Regions from separate parts of the Sideroxydans sp. CL21 genome, predicted to be linked through region 1. Evidence: predicted binding sites of a transcription regulator. Region 1 holds the regulator's gene; the other holds the start of a gene.

Region 1 (4,366 bases):
CAAGGGTGACTGGAACAACGGGGTATGGGTGCGATTGGCGAAGTCCAGCAGACCCTTTGGTATCTCGGTCTCGCCCGCCACGATCAGACATAGAGGCTCGCTTTGTTCCAACTGCGTCAGCGTAACGGCCAGATCGGAAGGCGAGAGCGCATGCAGATAATCGAGTTCGGTGCTGCTGAATACCTGTACCCAGTTCGGATGGATCACATTCATGTGGCCGATCAGGCCGCGGTTGGAAGCGTTGACGATCTCGCTCTCAAGCATGCGGTCACCGCCCTTTGCGCCGCCCACCCAGGTCAGGCCCAGGCGTTCCTGCTTGTCCTCGAAGAGTTGCTGGATGTTGACCTGAGCCATATGGATTTCCTTATCCCTGCCAGTCGACGAAGAGTTTGTGGATCGCGACAGTATCGTCGGTGGCCTGCAATTTTTCGCGGAACGATTTGTCGCAGAACATCTGCGCCAATTCGCCCAACAGTTGCAGATGCAGGTCGGTTGCACGTTCGGGAACGAGCAACACAAAAATGAAACTCACCGGCAATCCGTCCGGTGCGTCGAAAGGGATGGGGTTCTGCATTTTGACGAAGGCAGCTGCAGCTTCGCGCAGACCTTTCACCCTGCCATGCGGGATGGCTACTCCTTGCCCCAATCCGGTGGAACCTAGTTTTTCGCGAGCGAACAGGCTGTCGAACACCTGGCTGCGTCCGATATGGAGCGTGTTTTCGAACAATAAGCCGACACGTTCGAATACGCGTTTTTTGCTGGTGGACTCGTTGTCCAGCAGGACACATTCAGGGGTTAGAATTTTGCTGATCAGGCTCATACTATTTCACCATAACAAGAAAACGGGGCAACCACTTCTGGTTGCCCCGCATCGCTTCAGTCTGCTGCGCTTTGCTTGCCGGTTTCGTCATGGCGACGCGCGGTGTACTTTTCCTTGTGTTTCAACACCTGGCGGTCCAGCGAATCGACCAGTGCGTCTATGGCCACATACAGGTTGCTGTCCTCGGTTTCGGCGAAGATGGCTTTGCCGGAAACATGGACGTTGGCTTCGGCTTTCTGCACCAGCTTGTCCACAGACAGGATCACGTTGATGTCGATCACGTTGTCGAAATGGCGTTTGACCTTGTCCAGTTTGCTGAGCACATGTTCGCGGATGGCCGGCGTGATTTCGAGGTGACGTCCTGTGAGGTTGAGGTTCATGGCCTGCTCCTTTTGGTTAGAGTGATTTACGAAGATTTACCGGAAGGATGTTCATCCCCTCGCGGTATTTTGCCACGGTACGGCGGGCGACTAGAATGCCCTGCTGTGCCAGGATTTCTGACATGCGACTGTCGGTGAGCGGGTGTTTCCCGTCTTCCTCGCTGACCAATTGCTTGATCAGTGCACGGATGGCGGTGGATGAGCACGCACCGCCCGCTTCGGTGGCAAGGCCGCTGCCGAAGAAGTATTTGAATTCGTAGATGCCGCGCGGGGTGAGCATGAACTTCTGTGTAGTCACGCGCGAAATGGTGGATTCATGCAGTTCGAGTTGTTCGGCGATCTCGCGCAGCACCAGCGGGCGCATGGCGATGTCACCGTGCTCGAAGAACTGGCGCTGCCTTTCGACGATGGCCTGCGATACGCGCAAAATAGTTTCGAAACGTTGCTGCAGGTTTTTGATGAACCAGCGCGCTTCCTGCAGTTGCCCGGCCATTTCCTGCGCGTTCTTCTCGTTGCGCTGTTGCAGGATGTTGGCATACACCTGATTGATGCGCAGGCGCGGCATGGCTTCCGGATTCAAACGTGCGCGCCAGATGCCGCCGTGGCGTTCCACCAGTACGTCCGGCACCACATAGTCCGCAGCACGATGCTCGAAGGCCGAACCGGGTTTGGGTTGCAGATGCACGATCAGATCCTGTGCGCAGCGCAAGGCGTCATCGTCGCAGCGCAGGGCCTTTTTCAATTTGCTGAAATCCCGCGCGGCCAGCAAGTCCAGATGATCGCTGACAATGGCCAATGCCAGATCGCGGCCCGGTATATCTTCCGGCATGGCACGCAGTTGCAATGCCAGGCATTCGCTCAGGTTGCGTGCGCCGATACCGGGTGCATCCAGATATTGCAACTGCACCAGAGCCGTTTCCAGATCGTCCAGCGAAATGTCCAGTTCGGGCGGCAGCAGTTCGAAAATTTCTTCCAACGGTTGCGACAGGTAGGCATTTTCGTCCAGCGCGTCGATGAGTAGTCCGATGATCTTCTTGTCGCGCGGATCCATCTGGCTCATGTTCAATTCCCAGAGCAAGTGCTCACGCATGCTGGGTTTCTCGGCGGCGACTTCGGAATAGCCGTCGTCCTCGTCGTCAGGGCCGGACGAGGATGACGATGAAGAGAACGTAGGTTCGGGCCATTCGTTGCCGTCGTCTTTGCGTGATTCAGCTTCGGCAGGGGCGCTGCTCGTTTCGGTACTGCCGGAAGGGGCGGGGATGTCGGAGCTGCTGTTGCCGCTATAGGTCTGGTTGGTACTGTCGTCCTCGCGCTCAAGGAAGGGATTCTCGTCCAGCAGGCGCGCAGTCTCCTGATTGATCTCCAGCGTCGAAAGTTGCAGCAGCTTGATGGCCTGCTGCAACTGGGGCGTGAGCATCAGTTGTTGGGATTGCCTGAGTTGGAGAGAGTGTTTCATCGTGGCTATTCGGTGAGTGGCGGTTTTATCCTGATCTTTACAGCTTGAAGTGTTCGCCCAAATACACCTTCCTCACGCCCTCATTATAGATGATTTCGTCGGGATTGCCCTCCGCCATTACCGAACCGGCGTTGATAATGTAAGCGCGGTCGCAGATACCCAGCGTCTCGCGCACGTTATGGTCCGTAATGAGTACGCCGATACCGCGTTCCTTGAGGAAACGGATGATCTTCTGGATGTCGATCACGGCGATGGGATCGACCCCGGCGAAAGGTTCGTCGAGCAGGATGAAGCGCGGGTCGGTTGCCAGCGAACGGGCGATTTCCACCCGCCGCCGTTCGCCGCCGGACAGGCTGATGGCCGGATTGTCGCGGATATGGGTAATGTGCAGATCGTTCAGCAACGCTTCCAGCCGCAGGTCCATCTCGGCATCGGCATAACCCTGCAACTCCAGCACGGCCCGGATGTTTTCGGTCACGGTCAGGCGGCGGAAAATGGAGGCTTCCTGCGGCAGATAGGCCAGACCGAGGCGCGCGCGACGATGGATGGGGAGGTGCGTGATTTCCTGGTCGTCGATGAATATCTCGCCGCCGTCCGCAGCGACCAGGCCGACGATCATGTAGAAGCTGGTGGTCTTGCCCGCACCGTTTGGTCCCAGCAACCCGACCACTTCGCCGCTTTTTACGGACAGCGATACATCATGCACTACAGTGCGGGCGCGATAGCGCTTGTTCAGCGAGACGGTTCTGAGTTCACTCATGGTTTTTCGTTGGTCAATGTCGGGCTGGATTCGATGGTGAGCGGCGCATTCTTGGGCGCGGGTTTGTCGGGGCTCTCTTCGGCTTTTGGCTGGATCACCGCATGCACGCGGCCCTTGTTCGGGTCGTTGGCATGAGCGGGATCGCCAAACACCTTGAACACCTCGGTACGGGTACTGTACTCGATGTGGTCTCCCTGCACATCGTCCAGTTCGCGCTTGACGCGGGCGTGCACGTAGAAATCGACAACCTCGGCACGGGTATCGTACACGATTCGTTCACCGTAACCTTCCATGTACTGATCCGTGCCTTCCTGTTTCTGGCGGAAATTGGCGAGGTGTCCGGTGGCGGTGCAATGCTTGAAGCCCAGTTTGTCCTGCGTCACGACGACTTTTTCCGCCCGGATGCGGATCGTTCCCTGGGTGAGTTCGACTTCGCCCTCGAACACGCTGACTTGCTTGACGTCATCGACGACGACGCGATCCGACTCCAGATGGATGGGTTTGTCGCGATCCGCATCTTCGGCGTGCAGCAGGCCGCTCCAGATCAGGAGCAGCAGGCCGCACAGCGCGGCGGCGTTAGTGCGGGATTGGCTCATGGGTGGCTCTGACGTGCGACAGCAGCTTGACCGTGCCCGCTTTGTTATCGAGTTGCATGCCGACAGCATTGATGACGTTGTACTTGTCGCTCATCACCACAGCCCGGTCGGTCTCGGCAAAGTCGCGGTCGGGGATGGCATGCAGGTAATCGGTGGTGAAGTCCTGTTCGAGGGAGTCGGCCGTGGCAGGGCGCACGATGTGCACCTCATCGTAGAGGTACACTTCGTCGCCTTTGCTGGTAAGCATCCCGGTTAGAGACGTGGTGAGCGTCGGCGGACGACCGGGGGATAGACTCGTGAGGTGCGGCATCTGCAAGTGTGTGGTGTCGTCGTCCGGGTAATGCCACAGTTTTT
Region 2 (4,366 bases), 2.4 Mb from region 1:
ATTATCCGGTGCCGATGAATTACTGCTGACTTCCAGCACCAAGGAAGTGCTTGCGATCACCTCTCTCGATGGCAAGCCCGTTGGCAACGGGAAGCCCGGCCCGGTGTTCGCCAGGTTGCATCAGCTGTATCAAACATTCAAACAGGACGTGATGCGCAAATGATCAAACCGGAAGATTCTCTGATCGAGTATCCCTGCGACTTCCCGATTAAAGTCTTCGGCGAGGCTAAACCGGGCTTCGCACAGGCTATTGCAAAGGTCGTGCTGGTGCATGCGCCGGATTTCGACAGTGCATGCATCGAGACACGCAGCAGCAGCAACGCGAAATACCTCAGCCTCACCTGCACCATCCGCGCCACCTCGCGCGAACAGCTCGACAATTTGTATCGCGACCTGACTTCGCACCCCATGGTTAAAATGGTGCTGTAAACAATTCAGCCTCTCTTGGCGGAATTGAACGTTACCTTATCTTTCATCCCATCTCCCGCAGCGCGGGGAGGGCTAGAGAAGAGGAAAGAGGGAAATACGCTATGCAATATCCATCTCTGCACATCAAAGCATTGGGTATGGTCGATTACGAACCGACCTGGCGTGCCATGCAGCGCTTCACCGACGAACGCACTGCCGATACGCTGGACGAAATATGGCTGGTGCAGCACCCGCCCACCTACACGCAAGGCCAGGCTGGCAAACCGGAACACCTGCTCAATCCGACCGCCATCCCCGTGGTCAAGATTGATCGCGGGGGGCAGATCACCTACCACGGCCCCGGGCAGATCGTCGCCTACCTGCTGCTGGATTTACGCCGCTGGAAGATCAACGTGCGCGAACTAGTACGCCTGATGGAACAAGCCGTGATCGACCTGCTCGCGGAATATGGCGTTGCAGCGCAAGGCCGCGAAGAAGCACCCGGCGTGTATGTCGGAGACGCCAAGATTGCCGCCTTGGGACTCAAGATCAAGAAAAGCTGCAGTTATCACGGCCTGTCGTTCAACGTCGATATGGACCTGTCGCCGTTCGACAACATCAACCCCTGCGGCTACGAAGGACTGCGCGTCACCCAGGCCATCGAAGTCGGCATCCCGGTGCCATGGGAAGAACTGCAAGCGCAACTTACGCAGAACCTGGTGCATGGCTTGCAACGGCACTTGGACAAGAAGCACCTGCGTGAGCAGTGACCGACAGCAGATCAGAACCCGATTTTCAATCATCAGCAGCACTAAAAACTCACCAACGCAGTGCATTGAGTGCATCCTGGTGCGTATTTTCTCCGCCCTGTAATGCTAACCCGTTGATAAATATCGCCGCATAGTCTGGCACGTTGCTTGCATTCTATTAAACTGAAAGTGATGCAGGTCTGCTTACTGCTGCTTTCATGTTTCTCCTCCCTACTTGGGCATCCTTCTGGATGCCCACTTTTTCTCCGGATGAAAGACACGTATATGAATCGCAGCGACCTGATCTCCAAATTGGCTGAGTTGACACCAAACCTGCAAGCGAAAGATGTCGAGCTTGGCGTAAAAATCATCCTGGAAAAATTGGCATCGACCATCTCGAATGGAAGCCGGGTGGAGATTCGCGGTTTCGGCAGCTTTGGTTTGAATTATCGAAAACCACGAAGTGGTCGCAATCCGAAGACCGGCGAAAAAATTACGGTAACTGCCAAATACCACCCGCGCTTTAAACCGGGGAAAACATTAAGGGAATTGCCCATTCAGGATGAAAAATGAAAACGGCATATTCCAGATTGGCTAAAGCTTTTTGCAGGATAGTTGAAAGCACAATGCCTTTGATAACGGCTATCGCACTGGCCGACTCAATCAATCCGCCAAACTAGCAGCGATAACATCTCGCTTGTTTGTTGGCGTGTTAATTCGGAAAACATCTACTAAAACAAACTTTGTTGCCCATACTTGTCCGGTTTGATGAAGAGCGTCGTATCCAGTGTATTCTCTTCGCGATTGAACCCCAGACGTTCGCACGCAAGCCGAAAACGCGCGGACAACAACTGCGCGAACAAGCCTTGACCGCTAAAGCGCGAACCGAATTCCGGATCGTTCTCCCGCCCGCCGCGCATCTCCCGCAAGCGGCTCATCACATGCTCCGCCTTCAGCGGATAGTGCGTGCCGAGCCAATCCTTGAACAAGTCTTTCAACTCGTAAGGCAGGCGCAGCAAGGTGTAAGCGGTTGTTCGCGCCCCGTGCTCATGCGCAGCTTGCAGTACATTCTCCAGTTCCGCATCGGTGAGAAAAGGAATCACCGGCGCAACCATCACCCCGCAGGGCACGCCAGCATCGTTCAAAGCTCGTACGGCTTGCAACCTGCGCCGCGGAGATGCGGCGCGCGGCTCCAGTTTGCGTGCCAGTTCAGCATCCAGCGTGGTGACCGAGATGAATACCTGCACCAGTTTTTCCCGCGCCAGTTGCGCAAGCAGGTCGATATCGCGCTCGACCAATGCCGACTTGGTCACGATGGACAGCGGATGCCTGCATTCCGCCAGCACCTCCAGTATCTGCCGCGTGATCTTCCACTCGCGTTCTATGGGTTGATAGGGGTCGGTATTGGAACCGAGTGCAATGGGTGAGCATCGGTAGGAAGGCTTCGCCAGTTCAGCGCGCAACAGCTTTGCCGCCTCCGGCTTGGCAAACAGTTTGGTCTCGAAATCCAGCCCCGGTGAGAGGTTCAGGTAGCCATGCGAAGGCCGCGCATAGCAATAGATACAGCCGTGTTCGCAACCGCGATAGGCATTCAGCGAATAATCGAACGGCAAGTCCGGCGAATCGTGGCGCTGGATCACGCTCTTCGTTTTCTCTACCGTCACAGTCGTCCTGAACGGAGGCAGCTCTTCATCCGTTGTGCCCCATCCATCATCGACACGTTCGCGTGCCACACTCTCGAAGCGTCCTTCGATCTGCAACGTTGCGCCACGTCCTTTTACTACTTCGTGCTTCACTTGATCTTTCCTGGCCCGAGGTCTTGTTGCAACAGAACGATCGTTCTGTATTCCTCAACTATAGGGCGCACGGGGAGGCCATGTCAAACCGGGCATGTGTGGCTCGCAGTTTCACAACTTGATAAGTCGACGTGTAGGCCATGAGGTCAGCAAGTTTGACAGCATCCTCGGCTTAACCATAGAATCCAAATGCAATCGTCGATTTATACATCGGCACCTGCAAGGGCAAACCCGCCGAAAGACGGGGACGCAAAGCTACCGGGCTAAAGGACATGTTCCTATTCGACTACTCGTCGAGTGCCAGCGGGGCCGCCAGGCAATCTGAGCATTTTCTCAATTTCTTTTGGCGTTCCGCTGGTTCGGGTCTTTGCGTATAACCAATACGAGGGTTATATGGCAGTAGTAAATCCTGAAATCAGTAAATCTGGCAATAACAAATCGGACAAGAAAAAAATCCGTACGATGGTTATTAAAAGGATAAAACACATCCGCAAGCCGCATTCCAGCGGCACGTGGAAAATCGCTTACGCCGATTTCGTAACTGCCATGATGGCGTTTTTTTTGCTGCTGTGGATGATTGGAAACAATTCGGAAGCCCGGCTGCGGGGTATTGCAAAATACTTTCAAACACCATTGATGGTTTCCTTTGCCGGCGGGAAGGATATGTCCGATCTTGGTAACATCATAAACAATGGGAGCAACGGTCTCATTGAAGGTAATGCGCAATTGAAAAAAGGCGACGTGCCGGAGTCTCATCGATTCGATTTGACCGATGGGCGACGAGAAGCGCAGCACAAAGAAATGGCGCACCTGCAGGAACTGAAGCTCCGCCTGGAGCAAGAGATTGATGCGAATCCGGAGCTGCGCAACTTCAAGGATCAATTCCAGATCGACATCACCACGGACGGTTTGCGTATCCAGATTATCGACAAACAAAATCGCCCGATGTTCGATCTGGGCAGCGCAAGCCTCCAGCCATACACGGTTGATATCCTGCATAAATTCGGCAACGTATTAAACGACGTACCAAACAGGATAGGCATTACCGGTCACACCGATGCAACGCCTTATCAAGGCACAGCAAGAAATTACAGCAACTGGGAGCTGTCGCTGGATCGCGCCAACGCTGCACGGCGTGCACTGATCGGCGGGGGCATGTCAGACGACAAGATCATCCGCGTCGTCGGTTTGTCTTCTTCTGCACCGTTCGATTCAGCCGATCCGTTCAGCCCGCATAACCGACGCATCAGCATCATCGTGATGAATGCACGGGCAGAGAATACTGTCCGCACGGATGGCGCATGGCTCGAAACCGAATGAGATCAACGTCCTCACTCTCTCCAGACACTCTTCCAACTATAAATACACATCATCATGACGAGATCAGAACTGATTGAACAGCTTGCTTCCAGA

The links. The regulator sigma-54, encoded in region 1, starts transcription at its own class of promoters, with help from an activator protein. The targets are predictions, from matches to a motif close to TGGCACNNTTCCTGCT.
Region 2: the regulator sigma-54 is predicted to act here: its motif matches at 1,315-1,330, upstream of QOY30_RS13645 (integration host factor subunit beta).

Annotation. Positions count from the first base shown of each region.
Region 1 is NZ_LR699166.1:437,014-441,379, forward strand. Features, by position in the region: gene hprK (HPr(Ser) kinase/phosphatase) at 1-354, opposite strand, end outside; gene QOY30_RS02175 (PTS sugar transporter subunit IIA) at 365-820, opposite strand; gene hpf (ribosome hibernation-promoting factor, HPF/YfiA family) at 877-1,200, opposite strand; gene QOY30_RS02185 (RNA polymerase factor sigma-54) at 1,217-2,656, opposite strand; gene lptB (LPS export ABC transporter ATP-binding protein) at 2,694-3,416, opposite strand; gene lptA (lipopolysaccharide transport periplasmic protein LptA) at 3,413-4,012, opposite strand; gene lptC (LPS export ABC transporter periplasmic protein LptC) at 3,993-4,366, opposite strand, start outside.
Region 2 is NZ_LR699166.1:2,877,455-2,881,820, forward strand. Features, by position in the region: gene QOY30_RS13630 (D-amino acid aminotransferase) at 1-163, shown strand, start outside; gene QOY30_RS13635 (HP0495 family protein) at 160-429, shown strand; gene lipB (lipoyl(octanoyl) transferase LipB) at 531-1,178, shown strand; gene QOY30_RS13645 (integration host factor subunit beta) at 1,443-1,730, shown strand; gene QOY30_RS13650 (PA0069 family radical SAM protein) at 1,889-2,953, opposite strand; cyclic di-GMP riboswitch class I at 3,168-3,270, shown strand; gene motB (flagellar motor protein MotB) at 3,347-4,273, shown strand; gene QOY30_RS13660 (integration host factor subunit beta) at 4,328-4,366, shown strand, end outside.